Regions from separate parts of the Herminiimonas sp. GW821-FHT09C12 genome, predicted to be linked through region 3. Evidence: predicted binding sites of a transcription regulator. Region 3 holds the regulator's gene; each other region holds the start of a gene.

Region 1 (5,547 bases), on a different contig from region 3:
TCATTGTTGATCGCGTTCAGTATCTTTCGCGCATCTTCATTCGCGAGTGCAGCGATCTGTGTGACGGCGGCGATGCGCGCGTCGGGATCATCACCGGCAAGTGGCTTGAGCAAGGCTGGATCGATGGCGGCATACGTACTGATCGCCTGCGTGCATAACCAGACACTGAGCAAGCCGGTAGCGAGAATTCTGGAGAACAGTCTCATGGTTTTTTCATGGTGTAGCAAGACGGAATGTCCTGGCCGCGGATCGTGAGATCAGTGCAGAATGCGTCAGGTATGAGATGTATTGCGCCGGATAGATACCAATAACCCGGCGCAATACCTACTTGCTAGACACGGTTGCTTTGCAACCGTTGGCGTCGATTACAACTTTTGCTTGGACTCGTTACCCGGAATGTATGGGCTCCAAGGTTGCGCACGGATGGTGGTTTTGGTTTTGTTGACCACGTTGAACTGACCGTCAGCTTTGATTTCGCCGATCATCACTGGTTTGTGCAAGTGGTGATTGGTTTTGTCCATTTCCAGTGTGTAGCCGGATGGTGCCTTGAAGGTTTGACCAGCCATAGCCGCGATTACTTTGTCGGTATCGGTGGACTTGGCTTTTTCTACCGCTTGTTTCCACATGTAGAGACCGACGTAGGTTGCTTCCATCGGATCGTTGGTCACGACCGTGTTGGCGTTAGGGAGTTTTTTCGCTACTGCGTAGGCTTTCCATTTTTTGATGAAAGCTGCATTGACTGGGTTCTTTACCGATTCAAAGTAGTTCCATGCTGCCAGATGGCCGACCAGTGGTTTGGTGTCGACGCCGCGCAATTCTTCTTCACCGACCGAGAATGCAACGACAGGAACGTCGGTCGCTTTCAAGCCTGCATTACCCAATTCCTTGTAGAAAGGCACGTTGGAGTCGCCATTGATGGTGGAGATGACCGCTGTCTTGCCGCCTGCTGCGAACTTCTTGATGTTGGCGACGATGGTTTGGTAATCGGAATGGCCGAACGGAGTGTAGACCTCATCGATATCGGCATCCTTCACACCTTTGCTATGCAGGAAGGAGCGCAGAATCTTGTTGGTGGTGCGTGGGTAGACGTAGTCAGTGCCGAGCAGGACGAAGCGCTTGGCACCGCCGCCTTCTTTCGACATCAAGTATTCAGTAGCCGGAATTGCTTGTTGATTAGGTGCAGCACCGGTGTAGAAGACGTTTTTCTCGAGTTCTTCACCTTCGTATTGAACTGGGTAGAACAGCAGGCTGTTGAGTTCCTTGAAAACTGGCAGTACCGATTTGCGTGAGACCGAAGTCCAGCAACCGAAGACGACGGATACCTTGTCTTGCGAGATCAACTGTCGTGCTTTTTCCGCGAACAAAGGCCAGTTGGATGCCGGATCAACGATGACCGCTTCCAACTTCTTGCCCATGACGCCGCCATTGGCATTGATTTCATCGATCGTCATCAGCGCCACGTCTTTCAACGAGGTTTCGGAGATGGCCATGGTGCCGGAGAGCGAATGCAGGATGCCGACCTTGATAGTGTCAGCGGCAAAAGCGGTGGGAAGCCAGGAAGAAGCTGCTAGTGTGAACGCGCCAAGTGCTGTTGCTTTTAGGATAGTGCGACGTGACATGAAGTGCTCCTACAGTGAAAGGAAGAATCAATGAGAGTAACGAACCGCCTTGTTGCTTTAGCAGAATGCATGCCAATTGCCGGGAGCAGCAAAGATGCCGGTTAGCCCTGATTTACGAGATTTGGAGCAAGCGACATGCATTGCACGCACCGTTTAGGTGATGGGCAATGTGGCAATGGTGCGGACAAAATAAATGCGCCCTTAAATGGGGCGCATATTTGGGCGTGCGTGTGTAGGAGGGTTTTTCAGAGCTGGAAATTGATGTGTGTTAACTTTTTGTGAAAATTTTGACCAAGAATTTGCACCGTTGCAGATAGCTGTAGCAAGCGCATAATCAACCCCAGCAACGTCTCAGGCGTCAAAGTGGTGCGTGTAATGTACCTTTGCCTATCTGCAATATCGATGCTGGATCACGTATTCTGCGTGCCCCATTCGGCAATGAAGGTATCGCGGAAGTCATATATCCATTCCAATCGTTGTTCACCCAATTTGTGACCGGCATCGGTTTGCATGCTGGCAGGAAGTTTGGCGAGTTTGACTTCGATGTGATCCAGCGCATAACGCTTGTCATCCAATTCGCGTTGCGCTCCAGTTGGATCATCAGGATGTGCAAGCTCGCTACCCATGCGACCCGCGATGTAAAACAGTCGCGCCAATCCAACTGCACCCAAGGCATCGAGCCTGTCGGCGTCCTGCACGATGCGGGCTTCTATCGTGAGTGGTGTGATGTTGGCAGAAAAACTGTGCGCTTCAATGGCGTGCGCAAGAGGTGCTAATTTATCCGATGGGAAATCCATCGCCTCCAATTGACGGCAGGCGAGTTGCGCGGCTTGTCGTGATGCCAGATGGCGATCAGGATCATTCTTGGCCAGATTGACCAAATCATGCAGATAGCACGCCGCTTGTACGACGAGCGCATCTGCTTCCGGATGATCGGCCAGCAGCGTTTGTGCGGTTTGCCAGACTCTGTGCAAATGATTGATGTCATGCGCGCCGTCGTCGCCGGCGGCTTCTGTGGCCAGCGTAATGAAACGCTGTTGCCATGTATTTGATGCGAGATTCATATTGTGAAGTTGTCGTGATGGATGAGTGCGGATACGAGGAGCTGCTTTTGTATCCGACTCTGAAAGCGATGTAGATGATGACTGTGCATGATACCAGCCACATCACGATGTATAGCAGAGCGTTTGCCAGCTTGCGATACGCAAGAGTTGGCAGTATTTACTTGCGGGGAAATTGATTTTTTCAGTGTGAAACTGAATTGGAAACGAACTAAAAAATCAGACGGCTAATGCCGTCTGATTTTGTGCATGTACTTTATCGTTCTTTCCGCTCTTCCTGTTTAGCTGGGTGCGGACGTTCTTGCGCATGCTGCTGTGGATGAGGCTGTTGAGCCTGTGGATGCGGTGCCTGCATATGTTGTGGCTGCGACTGTGGGCGTGCTTGCTCTGGACGTGGTTGTTGCTGTTGTTGGGCAGGGTGTTGCTGCTGTTGCATTTGTGGTCGGACTTGCGGTTCAGGGTTGGAGCGTACGGATCTGTTTTCTCGTTCCATGCGTTGCTGTTGATGCATCTCGTTTTGCTGTCCGCCAGTTGAGCGCAGCGTATTTGGTGTAGGCGCCGCATGCACAGGATTTTGCTGTCTGTTCTCTGTGCTCAAGCTATGTTGCTGTCCGTTTGAATGCTGGAATCCAGTGGAATTCAAGCGCTGTCCGGTTTCAGACTGAGGACGTTCAGCGCCGCGATTATTTGCATGCGGTGGCACTTCTCGTGTTTGTGCTGAATTCAGCGTGTTTGTATTGTGTTGCGGACCAGGTCCGGTCGGTGCTGGACGCGCACCTTGATGTGTATCAGCAGCATTGAAGTGCGGCATAGTCATGGGGCCGTTTTGCGGTTGCGTATGCGTACCAAAGTTTTGCGGATGAACATTCTGTGCACCGCCGCTGAAGTTAGGACGGCTTGCATTATTGTTGACTGCAGGAGCATTGTTGTTCGGCCCACCAAAGTTGTTGGTGATATGCGAAGAATTATTGTTGCGGTTAATGATGGTGGTCGATTTCGTTATATAGGTCGAATTGTTATAGGTCACAGCTGGGCGATGCCAGCCATTGCCACCGCCATAATCCGGACCGGAGCCAGGACCGCGACCACCCCAATTCATACCCCACGAATGCCAGCCCCAGCCATCATGATGGCTGATTGCGTTGCCCACCAGGATGCCTATGCCGAAGGAGATGATGCCAGTCGTGATCAAGTTGCCGGAGCTGTAGCCCGGGTTGTAAGCGTAGCTTGGATAAACAGGAATTGGCGCGCCATAGACAACCGCAGGATTGTAATGAGGCACATAAACCATATCCGGTTGTGCGGATTCAATCACGATGGTTTGCGATGGTGGTGCTATGACCGAATAGCCTGATTCATTCGCGTAGTCAGGCGGTGGTGCTGGACGTGGGCTGGACGTCACACGCATTTGCTGAGAATTTTTGAGATTACCGGCTTGTTGCGCACGCAAGCGCATGGCCTGTATGGCGTTCATCACATCGTTAGGATCGTTGGCATAGGCTTCGCCGAGCGCTGTCGTCCATTGAATGTTATTGGCCATCTGAGCGAGTACGGCAGGGAAGGCGGTCAATGATTTGACGCTGACGTCCCAAGGTTGCTGGTTGGCTGCATTTTGCAATGCATCACCTTTCAAAGTCGGGTTTTGTCCCAGCCATTGATTGGCTGCGGTAATTTGATCAGGATAGGTCGCGCCAGCTAGAACTTGTGCAACCAGTTTGTCAGGAAACAGTGCAATCGGTGCGACCATCTGCGATAACTGATCTGCAGTTGGTGGCGTGTAAGGCGCTGGTGTCGGCGTGGTAGCAACAGGAGGTGTTGCCGGAGTTTCTGTTTTATTGCAGCCTGCAAGAGCGAGCAGGCTAATGACCAGTGATGAGGCCACCAAAGTGGAGAAGTTGTTGTTATTCGCTTTCATGTTGCGCACCTGTCAGCTTGTATGATGGCGGGCCGCACATGCGGTCCTGTCCCGATGTATGTTCAACGCCTGGAATTACTGCAGAGTTGACCCTGATCTTGTTACGGACTGTAACAGCGATGAAGAGGTTTCTACCTTGCAATCAAGTACAAATGTTGATGAGTCATCATTAAGACTCCATCGGTGACAAGACAGTTCCTAAAAGCAGATTACGAATAGGTAATGAAGGTTGATCACCTTGTATTAAGCGCTATACCCGCAAATCTGCAACTTCCTGAAGTATTTCCACAAGTTTGTCTTTGCCGGCGGATGACATAGGCGTCATAGGAAGGCGCAAGTTATCGTTCATTTTCCCTTGTATCGCCAATGCAGCTTTGATCGGACCTGGATTTGGTTCTGAAAACAATTGACGTATGAGTGGTAGCAAGGCGTGGAAGATGATGGATGCCTGTTCGGTTTGTCCTGCACGCATCAAATCAACGATGCGCACAAAAAGATCGGGACGTATATGCGCACCTGCCGAGATTGCTCCATGCCCACCTAGAGCTAGTGTAGTCAGAAGCAATGCATCATCACCTGACAGTACTTTCAATGAAGTGCTGTTGATAATCTTCATCAGCTGTAAAACATCGCCGCCACTTTCCTTGATCGCGACAAAATGCGGGTCCATCGCCAATGTGGCGACAGTCGATGCATCGATATTGACGCCGGTACGCGCAGGGATGTTGTAGATGATGATGGGCAGATCAGTCTGCGATGCGACTGCCTGAAAGTGCCGCAGTATGCCTTCTTGCGATGGGCGTACGTACGATGGCGCAGAGAGTAAATAAGCTGCAGGTGCATACTGGTTGTAGCTCTTTGCTTTTTCAGCGACTACACGTGTATTGCTGCCGCTGAGTCCCATCGCGACAGGACAACGAGCGCCGACTGCTTCGATAATTGCACACAGCAG
Region 2 (5,547 bases), 1.1 Mb from region 3:
CTGGATGCGGGCGAAGGTAATGCGAAGTTTTATGAAGCGAAGCTGGCGACGGCACGCTTCTTTGCTGATTACTTTTTATCGCAGGCTGCCGGTTATCGTAGTGCGATTATTGCCGGCAGCAGTGGTGTGTTGGCACTGGACGAGACGCAGTTTTGATTGTGATGCGTTAGCGCAAACGCCCGATGTAGCCGCGATCAACTGGATCGCTGGTTTCAGGAGTTGCGGCGGGTGCAGTTGCTGCGGCAGCCGGAGTTGATGTGGGCGGTGCTGGTTCTGCCAAGCGCGTCAGCAAGGGTTGTCTTGGCTCCGTGCGTACAAACAAGCCTTCTTCGCCGAAGAACACTTCTTGCAATTTTTGTCCTATGTCTTGCACATCTGCGTTGGTGGAAAGAGACGCCATTTTCAATAAGTAGCGACAGTAAGCCGGATCGATGCGCATGTATTCGATATCGATAACCCGGCCGCTTTGTCGTCGCAGATTCACATGCAATCTGCCCATCAGGGCAAATGCATGTGTTTCCAGTTCTGCACGTGAGTGATGTTCATCCGTCATAGCACGTGCTCACCATGTTGTTCCAAATCCAAACCTTCTATTTCAGCTTCAGGCGTGACACGCAAGCCCACCAGTGCGCTGACGATGCCGAGTATCAGAGCGGTCATGACGGCGGAGAAAACGACGGTCACGACAACGCCGAAGGCTTGATTGCCGAAACTGCTTTGTGCGCCGCCTATGCTTTGCACTGCGAATACACCGGTCAACAGTGCGCCGACTATGCCGCCTATGGCATGTACGCCGAATACATCGAGTGAATCGTCGTAACCGAGTTTCGATTTGAGCGTAGTCGCACCCCAGTAGCAGGCGAGACCGGCGGCGACACCAATGACCAGCGCGCCGGTAACGTCGACAAAACCTGATGCCGGTGTGATGGCGACCAGACCCGATACTGCGCCCGACACCAGGCCAAGTACTGATGGCTTGCCGCGTCGTATCCATTCGATAAACATCCACGACAGTGCGCCGATGGCGGTAGCTATTTGCGTCACCAGCATAGCCATGCCGGCACGTCCGTCTGCGGCGACTGCGGAGCCCGCGTTAAAACCGAACCAACCTACCCACAGCATGGAAGCGCCAATCACGGTGAGGACAAGATTGTGCGGCGGCATCGGTTCCTTACCAAAGCCCAGGCGAGGGCCGATGATGACGGCGGCAACCAGACCGGAAACGCCGGCATTGATATGCACCACTGTGCCACCGGCAAAATCCAGTATGCCACGTGCTGCCAGCCAGCCGCCCGGTTCCCATACCCAGTGTGCCACCGGTGCATAGACAAAAATCGACCACAGCGTGATGAACATCAACAAAGCAGAGAACTTCATGCGTTCGGCGAAGGCACCGGTAATCAGCGCCGGCGTAATAATCGCGAACGTCATTTGAAACATGATGAAGACGCTTTCCGGGATGGTCGGTGCGATTTCACTGACTGTGACCTTGCCGGCTTCTTTCATGAATTCCATGCCGTGCAACAGCACGCGGTCCAGTCCGCCGATATAAGGCGAGCCGGGCGTGAATGCCAGGCTGTAACCGATGACGACCCAGATCACGGTAATCAGGCAAGTGATGACAAAGCTGTGCGCCATCGTCGCCAATACATTTTTCTTGCGCACCATGCCGGCGTAAAACAAGGCCAGGCCAGGTATCGTCATGAGCAAGACCAGCGCGGTCGCAGCCAAGACCCATGCGGTGTCGCCAGCGCTGATTTTGGATGCATCAACCAGAGTGGGTTTGCTGAGTGGTTCTGCTGCGGCCGGTTCTGGCGCAGTGGCCGCAGCAGGTTCGACTATCATCGGCATCGTGAGCGGTGCTGCTTGTTGTGCTTCTTGAGGAGGGCTTACGCTGGTAGCGGTGGGAGAGCTTGCTTCCGGCGGTGAAGATTGTGCCGAAGCAGTATTGAAGAGCAAGCCGGAAACCAGAACGGCTAATGCCAGCGAAGCAGATGCGGAACGCATAGTCATGAAACTCCCCTGATGACTTGAATTATTAAGCTGCGTGGCGATGCCACGCGTAGGTTTCATAAAAGCACTATGTGTGCCATGAAGAAATTCAAGTGTGGGAGTCCAGAACGGGCAGGTGACTCAGTTAACTAGATGCGTGCAGAGGTGAGTGCGCACTAGCGCTGCACATCGTGGTGAGACTCTTGCACTGTCGTGGGGCGGTGGTGCGAGGGACGGGGGTGCAGCGGTTTTTAACCGAGTGCGCCGCCAGTCAAATATAGATCGAATCCACGGGCGATGGTGGCGATCAATGCGGTTGAGCCCAGGGCGAAAGTGACGACGACTAATAGAATGTTGGCCCAGCCTGAATTGGATGTACGACCGGAATGTGCGTTGTGTTGCGCATCCCATTTCTCATCCGGTGTCAGACCTATGACCAAAGCGCCGATAAAACCGGCAAAGATGGAGAATGGCAGTGTCAATAGATGTACCCAGGCCCAAATATCCTTCTTGCCATAAAGATAAAACCGATGAAGGCCTAGCCCGCCAAATATTGCCGCAAGGAAAGTGCTGAGGGTTTTATTCTTGTGTTGAGTGGGCATATTGCGTCTATTAATAGGTAAAAAGAGGCTTTTATTGACTGCGGACGGGCTTTTTGCCATGCGCTGGGTATTGTAAGGGCAGACTCTGTACTCGTTGCAATTACCTGTATTCGCCCTGAAAACGACAATCTTGCGTGATTTGTCGCATTGCTGTTGCTAAAGCTGGTGAATGAGGTTGCAGGTGCAGCGCTACTTGGGCTATAATTTGCGGCTTTTTCCGTGTTCAGACACTTTTTGGAAATATTATGGTCGTTATTCGTTTAGCTCGTGGTGGTGCAAAAAAGCGCCCTTTCTTTAACATTGTTGCTACAGATTCGCGCAATCGCCGCGATGGTCGCTTCATTGAACGCATCGGTTTTTACAACCCGGTAGCATCGGGCGCTGAAGAAAGCGTTCGCATTGTGCAAGACCGTCTGGCCTACTGGCAAGGCGTTGGCGCACAATTGTCGCCGACAGTTGCTCGTTTGGTAGCGCAAGCTGGCAAAGCAGCTTAAGTTTTGTCGAATCAAACGGCATCGGGAATGAAAGTTCCTGAGGATTTGGTGCTGGTTGGTTACATCTCTGGTGCGTATGGATTGAATGGCTGGGTGCGGGTCAGACCCTATTCAGCCGATGCGGATGCATTGTTGAATGCCAAGACATGGTGGCTGGATAAGCCTGAATTCCATGACGTGGCGATGATGCAATCCAAGATTCATTCTGGCGATGTAGTCGCGCAGTTGATGGGTGTGGCCGGGCGAGATGCCGCGGAGGCGCTGAAAGGTGCAGCCGTGCAGATCCCGCGCAGTCATTTCCCGGCTCTGTCCGACAATGAATTTTACTGGGTCGATTTGATCGGCCTGGAAGTCGAAAATCTGCAGGGCGTACATCTGGGGCAGGTCAGCGACATGATGGACAACGGCGCGCATCCTATTTTGCGTGTGGCCGTACCTCAGTCGACTGAAGTTACTGATGCCAAAGCTGCGCCGCAAGAGTTGCTGATCCCGTTCGTTGAGCAGTTTGTCATCACGGTTGATCGAACAGCAAAAAAAATTACGGTGGACTGGGGACTAGATTATTAGTCGCTTCGTTTTGAGGAGTGTGCGAGATGCAATTTGATGTCGTCACGCTGTTCCCTGAAATGTTCACAGCGCTTACGCAGTCGGGTATTACACGACGCGCGTTTGAGCAAAAGAAATGTGCATTGTCTTTGTGGAATCCGCGCGATTTCACCAGTGATAAGCATCGTACCGTCGATGATCGTCCCTATGGTGGCGGTCCCGGCATGGTGATGATGGTTAAGCCGCTGGAGGCTGCCGTACAGGCAGCCAAGGCAAGGCAGGCAGAACAAGGTTTGGTTGCACCCCGCGTTGTGTATTTGTCGCCGCAAGGCAAGGCATTGACCCACGAGCGCGTGATGCAACTGACGGCAGAGCCGGGTTTGGTTTTGTTGTGCGGACGTTATGAAGCAGTCGATCAGCGTTTTCTGGATAGCTGCGTTGATGAAGAAATCAGCCTCGGCGATTTCGTCCTGTCAGGCGGTGAAATCCCGGCGATGGCATTGATGGATGCAGTGATTCGGCAATTGCCGGGTGTTTTGCATGATGATGCATCGGCAGTTGAAGACAGCTTCGTGAATGGCTTGCTCGATTGTCCGCATTACACGCGACCTGAAGTGTACGAAGGCACAGCGGTACCGGCAGTGTTGATGGGTGGCCATCATGTCGAGATCGAAAAATGGCGTCGTGAACGTGCACTGGAAGCAACCGCGAAGAAGCGTCCGGATATGATTATCAAGGCACGCGCCGCAGGATTGCTGACGCGGACCGATGAAAAGTTTTTAAGCAGTTTGTAATAGGCAGTTTGTTGTGTAGAGCAGGGAAGCAGTGCAATCCCTGCAATGTGTTAACCCCATCCTCTACCGGGCAATCAGTATCCTGGCGCCGGCAAGATGGTTATTGGAGTAATAAAAATGGATTTGATCCAAACATTAGAGCAAGAAGAAATTGCTCGCCTGGCAAAAAACATCCCTGACTTCGCTCCTGGCGATACAGTGATCGTCAACGTTAACGTAGTTGAAGGTACGCGCAAACGTGCTCAGGCTTACGAAGGCGTTGTAATTTCCCGTCGTAACCGTGGCTTGAACTCGAACTTCATCGTTCGTAAAATCTCGTCCGGTGAAGGCGTCGAACGTACGTTCCAGCTGTATTCCCCGCTGATCGCATCGATCGAAGTCAAACGTCGCGGTGACGTACGTCGTGCAAAACTGTACTACTTGCGTGAACGTTCGGGCAAATCGGCACGTATCAAAGAAAAATTGCCACAACGCCGCGTTGCAACAAAACAAGCTGCAGAATAATTGTATTAATCGAATTCATTCGAGCAATTCATTCGGTAGTAACAAAAAAGACACCTTCGGGTGTCTTTTTTGTTTTTGTGGCACATTTTTTGATTGTTAAATCTGGTGCTTAAGCTGTGACAGGTTTAACATCGATTAAAGTAATTGTATGAATGTGTCATGTAAATTTTGCGTGCTACTTTCATCATTGACGATTTATGTATCAGCTCTGGCATGCATGTTCTGCTGAGCGATTGTTGGATTCATTATTCTTGTGCGTAGGAAGCTGATTTGGCCAGACTGCATTTCGATCCGGAATTACTCCCTGTGGATTCACTTGGTGGAGAAGAGGCCATTGCATCAGAGCGCTTGATGGCGGATGCATTGCGTGCACGTTTTGCCCATCCCCCAGCATGGTCGCCGGAAATCACGGTTGAGCGTCTGGTGCGGCCTATGGATACGACATTGACGGAAGCTGCAGTCTTGCTGCCGATAGTATTGCGCGAGACTGGGCCGACCCTATTGTTCACGCAACGGACTGCGCATTTGAACGATCATGCGGGGCAGATCAGTTTTCCCGGCGGCCGTATGGAAACTTACGATGGTTCGCCCATTGAAACGGCTTTGCGTGAAACT
Region 3 (5,547 bases):
GCCGGAAGGCGCATTGACGGCACAAAACTGGTCGGCTATGCGCTTGCTTGATTGTGCTACTACCGTGTGGACTGCCTCTACCAGCTATGTCCTTGGGAGTGCATTTCGGCAGGGAAATCGCTGTTACACCGTTAATAATGCCTATGTATCAGGAGCTACCTTCGATGTCGCGGGTATCGAAGGCGCTAATACTTCGGTCGTTAATATTGATGAAACCGCCACAACGAAGCAGCCGATTATCCCCCTTACGAGTCGGACCATTTATACCAAAGGCTCTACCAGTTTGATCTCGTTTGAATGGGGCAATTTATCAAGTACGCAGAGATCCTATTTCACTGCACCAGCTATTACTTATGCTTCTGCTAGTGCTGGTTTGTCGCAGTTCTGTTCGCCAGCGGGTGGAACCTGTTTGAGTAATGCCTTACAAACCAATAATACGATTGCCAGCGGCGGTGCCGCGGGTGAAGCACTGGTCAATTTCCTGCGTGGGGATAGAAGCTACGAAGGAAGTTATTACCGTCAACGTACCCATGTGCTGGGTGATATCGTTTCTTCTGAGGCGCGCTATGTGCAAACGCCTTTGTATAACTACACGGATTTAAATTACACCGCGTTTAAAACTGCAAAAACGAGTCGCACCGGAGCGGTATATGTGGGGGCCAATGATGGAATGTTGCATGCTTTTGATGCCATAACCGGGCAGGAGCTATGGGCTTACATTCCAAGCATGGTTTTGCCTAATCTCTATAAGCTTGCAGATAAAAACTATGCGACTGATGCGACGAAACATCAATTCTATGTCGACAACTCTCCTGAAACGGGCGATATCTGCCCAACCGAACCTACTTCGCCTTGTACGGCTGGGGAGTGGAAAACTATTCTTGTTGGTGGTTTGAATCGCGGCGGCAAAGGCTATTACGCGCTGGATATTACTAATCCTGCGGCACCGGTATTGTTATGGGAGTTTACCGATCAGAATCTTGGTTATACCTATGGCAACCCAACTATTACGAAATTGAAGGATGGTACCTGGGTAGTGCTGGTCAGTTCTGGATATAACAATGTAGATGGTGCAGTAAGCGCAGACGTAGGCAAAGGACGCTTGTATGTGTTGAATGCCGCTACTGGTGCTGTTATTCGAGATATCGCTACCAGTGTCGGTAATGCCACAACGCCGAGTGGGCTTTCTCGTGTTAGTGCACATGTCCTTCAATCATCAACCGACAATACTTCCATTGCTGCGTATGGCGGTGATAATCAGGGAAATGTATGGCGTTTTGATATCAACAATGACATAGGTGCATCGGGCTATGACGCGCAGTTGCTGGTTAGTCTGAAGGACGCGAGCGATAAAGCGCAGCCGGTTACAGTCAAACCAGTGCAAGCGACTATCAGTGGTAAGCCTGTGATTTTTGTTGGTGCAGGTCGTTATTTGGGTACAACGGATGTGGCGGATAACAGTACACAGTCGTTTTATGCGATCAAGGACAATCTCGATGCACTGACACTTGGAAATCCACGTACGGCGAGTAGCAATTTTGTCGCACAGACATTGACCAGTGGAGTTTGTCCTGAAGGTACGCCATCGACAGTCTGTATTGCGCAGCAGGAAGTGCGAACCAGCAGCAGTAATTTGGTTGATTGGAATACCAAGAATGGTTGGTATGTCGACTTCCTGACTGGAGGAGAGCGCGTTAGTACAGATCCTCAACTTTCTCTAGGAACGCTTCTGTTTACGACGATTACCCCGCAAGTTTCGACGGTCAGTGCGTGTGGGCCAAGCACTGGGACTGCTGCCAGTTTTGTTTATGCGTTGGATTATCTGACAGGTGGGGCTGTTACTGGTGCAAATGGTGTTAGCGGTATTAGCTTGGGTTCTGGTTTGGTCACACGTCCGGTCATGATCTTGCAGGCGGATGGTACTGTCAGAGCCTTGATTCGGACATCAAGTGGGGTTGCCAGTGGTAGCGATCTAGGCGGCACTATTGTCATCACGCCACCGATCAATCCTCCTTCAGCGAGTGGGACACGGCGCGTGTCTTGGCGCGTTTTGAATATACCGTAAGACTTGGTGGGATGATGAGCGATGCATCATCCCGTCACAATTCCTGTATGAAGATTTTTTCTCTCATTCAACAGAAGTCAGCTTCTGAGCAGTTAGCCATGCTGTTGTCACTGCTTGTCCACTGTGGCATAGGTCTGGCATTTTCCCATACAGGATATGGCGGTGTTGGTGCGATTTCATCTCAAGTAGAATCAGAGACGGTGCTGGTGAACTTGGTAAATGTTCCGAGTAGTGCGACCGGACTTAGTGAAACGGCTCTTGTAGATAGCAGAAAAGAGGATGCCAAGGTTTATCCTCAAGGTGAGCAGTCTATAACTGAAGTCGAAAAAAATGCTGCCGAATTAATGAACCGCCCGGAAGTTCTACTGCAAAAGAGTCGATTGGAAATAGAAGACACTGCTTCCGCTTTTAATGCCGTTGCGCTACCCAAACCTTACTATTTTCAGCCCAATGAGTTAACGGAGCAGCCTGCCGTTCTACTCGATGTTTCCGCTGACTTGAATTCTATTTTCACAAATGGATTGTCGCAATTGGCGATACTGCGCTTGTTAATCAATGAGGATGGGAATATTGATGAGGTTGTAATGGAAAATTCATCCTTGTCAGAGCCGGCGCAGCAGCTGATGAAAGATGCATTCTCGAAAACGAAATTCAGTCCTGGGAAGGTTGCGGGACTTGCTGTTAAAAGCCAGCTCAAAATCGAGGTCGTTTTGGAAGGTGTGGTAGTTGAACGAATAAAGAAGAATGCGGATTAAATCCGATCGAATCTAAAGGAATACCAATTAAAAAAGGGCGCAATCTGCGCCCTTCATTTCATCTGACCGATTTGCTCGGTCTATCTATGCACCTGAGGGTGCAACAACATCGGACTCATCCGGCAATCGTTTGATCGCTTCGTGTTGATGGTCTTGTTGCTTGGTTTTATATTTGATCACTTGGCGATCGAGTTTATCGATCAGCGTATCGATGGCAGCATATAAATTATCTGCGATGCTTTCCGCGTGCAGATCCTTGCCTCTCACGCGCAAGTTTATTTCTGCTTTTTGGCGTTTTTCTTTTTCGGGAAGATTGTCTACAGTCAGGATGACTGCGATATCGATAACGTGATCAAAATGACGTTTGATGCGCTCCAATTTACCTTGTACATATTCGCGGATGGCGGGGGTTAATTCGAGGTGATGTCCACTGATTGTGAGATTCATACAGTGCTCCTATGGCAGATCACTGGAGGTTCGTGCGCGTCTTGTTATCTGACTACGCTGAACACAGCAACGTATAACAACAAAAAACTATTAAGGACGATATCTACAACGACTTGCGCAGATTGACCGGTGGAATCTTCAAGGCTTCACGATATTTTGCGACGGTCCGTCTTGCTACCACCATGCCTTGTTCTGCCAGCATGTCGGCAATCTTGCTATCAGAGAATGGAATTTTCGGGTCTTCGGCTCCTATCAATTGTTTGATCAGTGCCCGTATCGCAGTTGATGACGCTTCGCCACCAGCTTCTGTTGCGACATGGCTGCCGAAAAAATATTTCAATTCGAACATCCCGTGTGGGGTGAGCATGTACTTCTGGGTGGTTACACGTGAAATAGTACTCTCGTGTAAACCCAGTGTATCAGCTATTTCACGTAAAACAAGCGGTCGCATGGCAACTGCACCATGTGAAAAAAAGTTTTTTTGCCGCTCTACAATTGCCTGTGCGACACGAAGGATGGTGTCGAAGCGTTGGCGCATGTTTTTGATCAGCCATTTAGCCTCTTGCAGCTGGGAACCAAGCGACCCTTCGCCCTTGCTTTGCTTCAAAATGTTGGCATACATGCTATTAACGCGCAGGCGTGGCATGACGTCGTGATTGAGCATGACTTGCCAGCCATTGCGGGTGCGTTTGACGATGACGTCCGGCACAACATAATCCGATGTATCGGTGGCGAAGATGGAGCCTGGATGCGGATTGCATTGCTTGATGATGACTTGTGCTTCGCGCAGATCTTCGTCGTCACAATCGAGCGCCTTGCGTAGCTTGTTGAAGTCGCGTTGAGCAAATAGGGGGAGATGGTTTTCCACAATGGCGAGTGCCATGCGACGTGTCACCATCGCTACTTTCGGGAAACGCTTGATTTGCAATGCAAGACATTCAGAAGCATTGCGCGCACCGACGCCGGCTGGGTCGAAGCTTTGCAGCAGATTCAAGGCGATCTGCAATTCTTCCAGTTCGATTTCGAGTTCTTCCGGCAGACGAGCATGAATTTCTTCCAGCTCTTCTTCCAGGTAGCCGTTGTCGTTTAATGCATCGATGATGAGTTCGAGCAAGGCGCGGTCACGTCGTTCGCGCACGGTGACGCGCATCTGTTCCAGCAAGTGTTCGCGCAGTGTGGTCTCGTGCGCTTCCAGTTGCGGACGGGCATCGTCATCTTCCGGTGCCTTGGAGGTGCGTGCGACATCGTCAAAGCTCCATTCGCTTTCAGCACTGGAAGCTTCCGGCAAATCGGGTGCGTCGAATGTTGTTTCACTCTCTGGTGTTTGCGCGTTGGCTTCGACGCTGGCGCCTTCAGGTGTGGTTCCGTTTGCACCGATGGCACCATCAGCCAGCAAGCGTATCGCATGATCGAGAGGATCATCGGTACGTTCCAGCATCGGATTGTCAGCCAGGATTTGTTCCAGTTCCTGATGCAATTCAAGAGTCGACAACTGCAACAAGCGTATCGATTGTTGCAGTTGTGGCGTTAAGGCCAGATGTTGCGAGACTCGTAATTGCAGGGATTGCTTCATAGACTTTTTTCTCTTCCGCGCTTACATGCGGAAGTGTTCGCCCAGGTAGACGCGACGCACCGATTCGTTGGCAATGATGTCGTCAGGTCGTCCACTGGCCAATACTGCGCCCTGGTTGATGATGTAAGCGCGATCGCAGATACCCAGCGTTTCGCGCACATTGTGATCGGTGATAAGTACGCCGATGCCACGTTCCTTCAGGAAGCGCACGATGCGTTGAATTTCAATCACGGCAATTGGATCGACACCGGCAAACGGTTCATCAAGCAACACGAAGCGCGGATTGGTTGCGAGTGCGCGTGCGATTTCGACGCGACGACGCTCACCACCAGATAAGGAGAGTGCTTGATTTTCGCGCAGCTTTTCAATTTGCAGATCGGCCAGCAGTGTGTCGAGTCGTTCTTCAATTTGCGAGCTGTTTAATGCTTTGCCATTGACGCGCTGTAATTCAAGTACGGCGCGAATATTGTCTTCTACGCTCAACTTGCGGAACACCGATGCTTCCTGTGGCAGATAGGACAAGCCGAGCAGAGCGCGTTTATGAATAGGCAGGCGCGAGATGTCGACGCCATCCAGTTCAATACGGCCGGCATCCGATGGCACCAATCCGACGATCATGTAAAACGATGTGGTTTTGCCGGCGCCATTCGGGCCGAGTAGACCAACGACTTCGCCGCTTTCAACTTGCAAGGCGACGTCGCGCACAA

Evidence for each region. The regulator sigma-54, encoded in region 3, starts transcription at its own class of promoters, with help from an activator protein. The targets are predictions, from matches to a motif close to TGGCANGNAANCTGCTTT.
Region 1: the regulator sigma-54 is predicted to act here: its motif matches at 1,677-1,694, upstream of urtA (urea ABC transporter substrate-binding protein).
Region 2: the regulator sigma-54 is predicted to act here: its motif matches at 2,075-2,092, upstream of AC07N2_RS00965 (ammonium transporter).

Annotation. Positions count from the first base shown of each region.
Region 1 covers NZ_JBWKPC010000002.1:916,775-922,321, reverse strand. Annotated here, with positions in the region: gene urtB (urea ABC transporter permease subunit UrtB) at 1-206, opposite strand, end outside; gene urtA (urea ABC transporter substrate-binding protein) at 366-1,619, opposite strand; gene AC07N2_RS14165 (HD domain-containing protein) at 2,030-2,683, opposite strand; gene AC07N2_RS14160 (DUF3300 domain-containing protein) at 2,937-4,595, opposite strand; gene dapA (4-hydroxy-tetrahydrodipicolinate synthase) at 4,846-5,547, opposite strand, start outside.
Region 2 covers NZ_JBWKPC010000001.1:201,901-207,447, reverse strand. Annotated here, with positions in the region: gene AC07N2_RS00975 (acyl-CoA dehydrogenase) at 1-156, shown strand, start outside; gene AC07N2_RS00970 (hypothetical protein) at 167-553, opposite strand; gene AC07N2_RS00965 (ammonium transporter) at 550-2,013, opposite strand; gene AC07N2_RS00960 (NINE protein) at 2,244-2,594, opposite strand; gene rpsP (30S ribosomal protein S16) at 2,840-3,088, shown strand; gene rimM (ribosome maturation factor RimM) at 3,116-3,655, shown strand; gene trmD (tRNA (guanosine(37)-N1)-methyltransferase TrmD) at 3,682-4,428, shown strand; gene rplS (50S ribosomal protein L19) at 4,546-4,932, shown strand; gene AC07N2_RS00935 (CoA pyrophosphatase) at 5,203-5,547, shown strand, end outside.
Region 3 covers NZ_JBWKPC010000001.1:1,267,529-1,273,075, forward strand. Annotated here, with positions in the region: gene AC07N2_RS06030 (PilC/PilY family type IV pilus protein) at 1-2,065, shown strand, start outside; gene AC07N2_RS06035 (energy transducer TonB) at 2,041-2,820, shown strand; gene hpf (ribosome hibernation-promoting factor, HPF/YfiA family) at 2,905-3,267, opposite strand; gene AC07N2_RS06045 (RNA polymerase factor sigma-54) at 3,371-4,840, opposite strand; gene lptB (LPS export ABC transporter ATP-binding protein) at 4,862-5,547, opposite strand, start outside.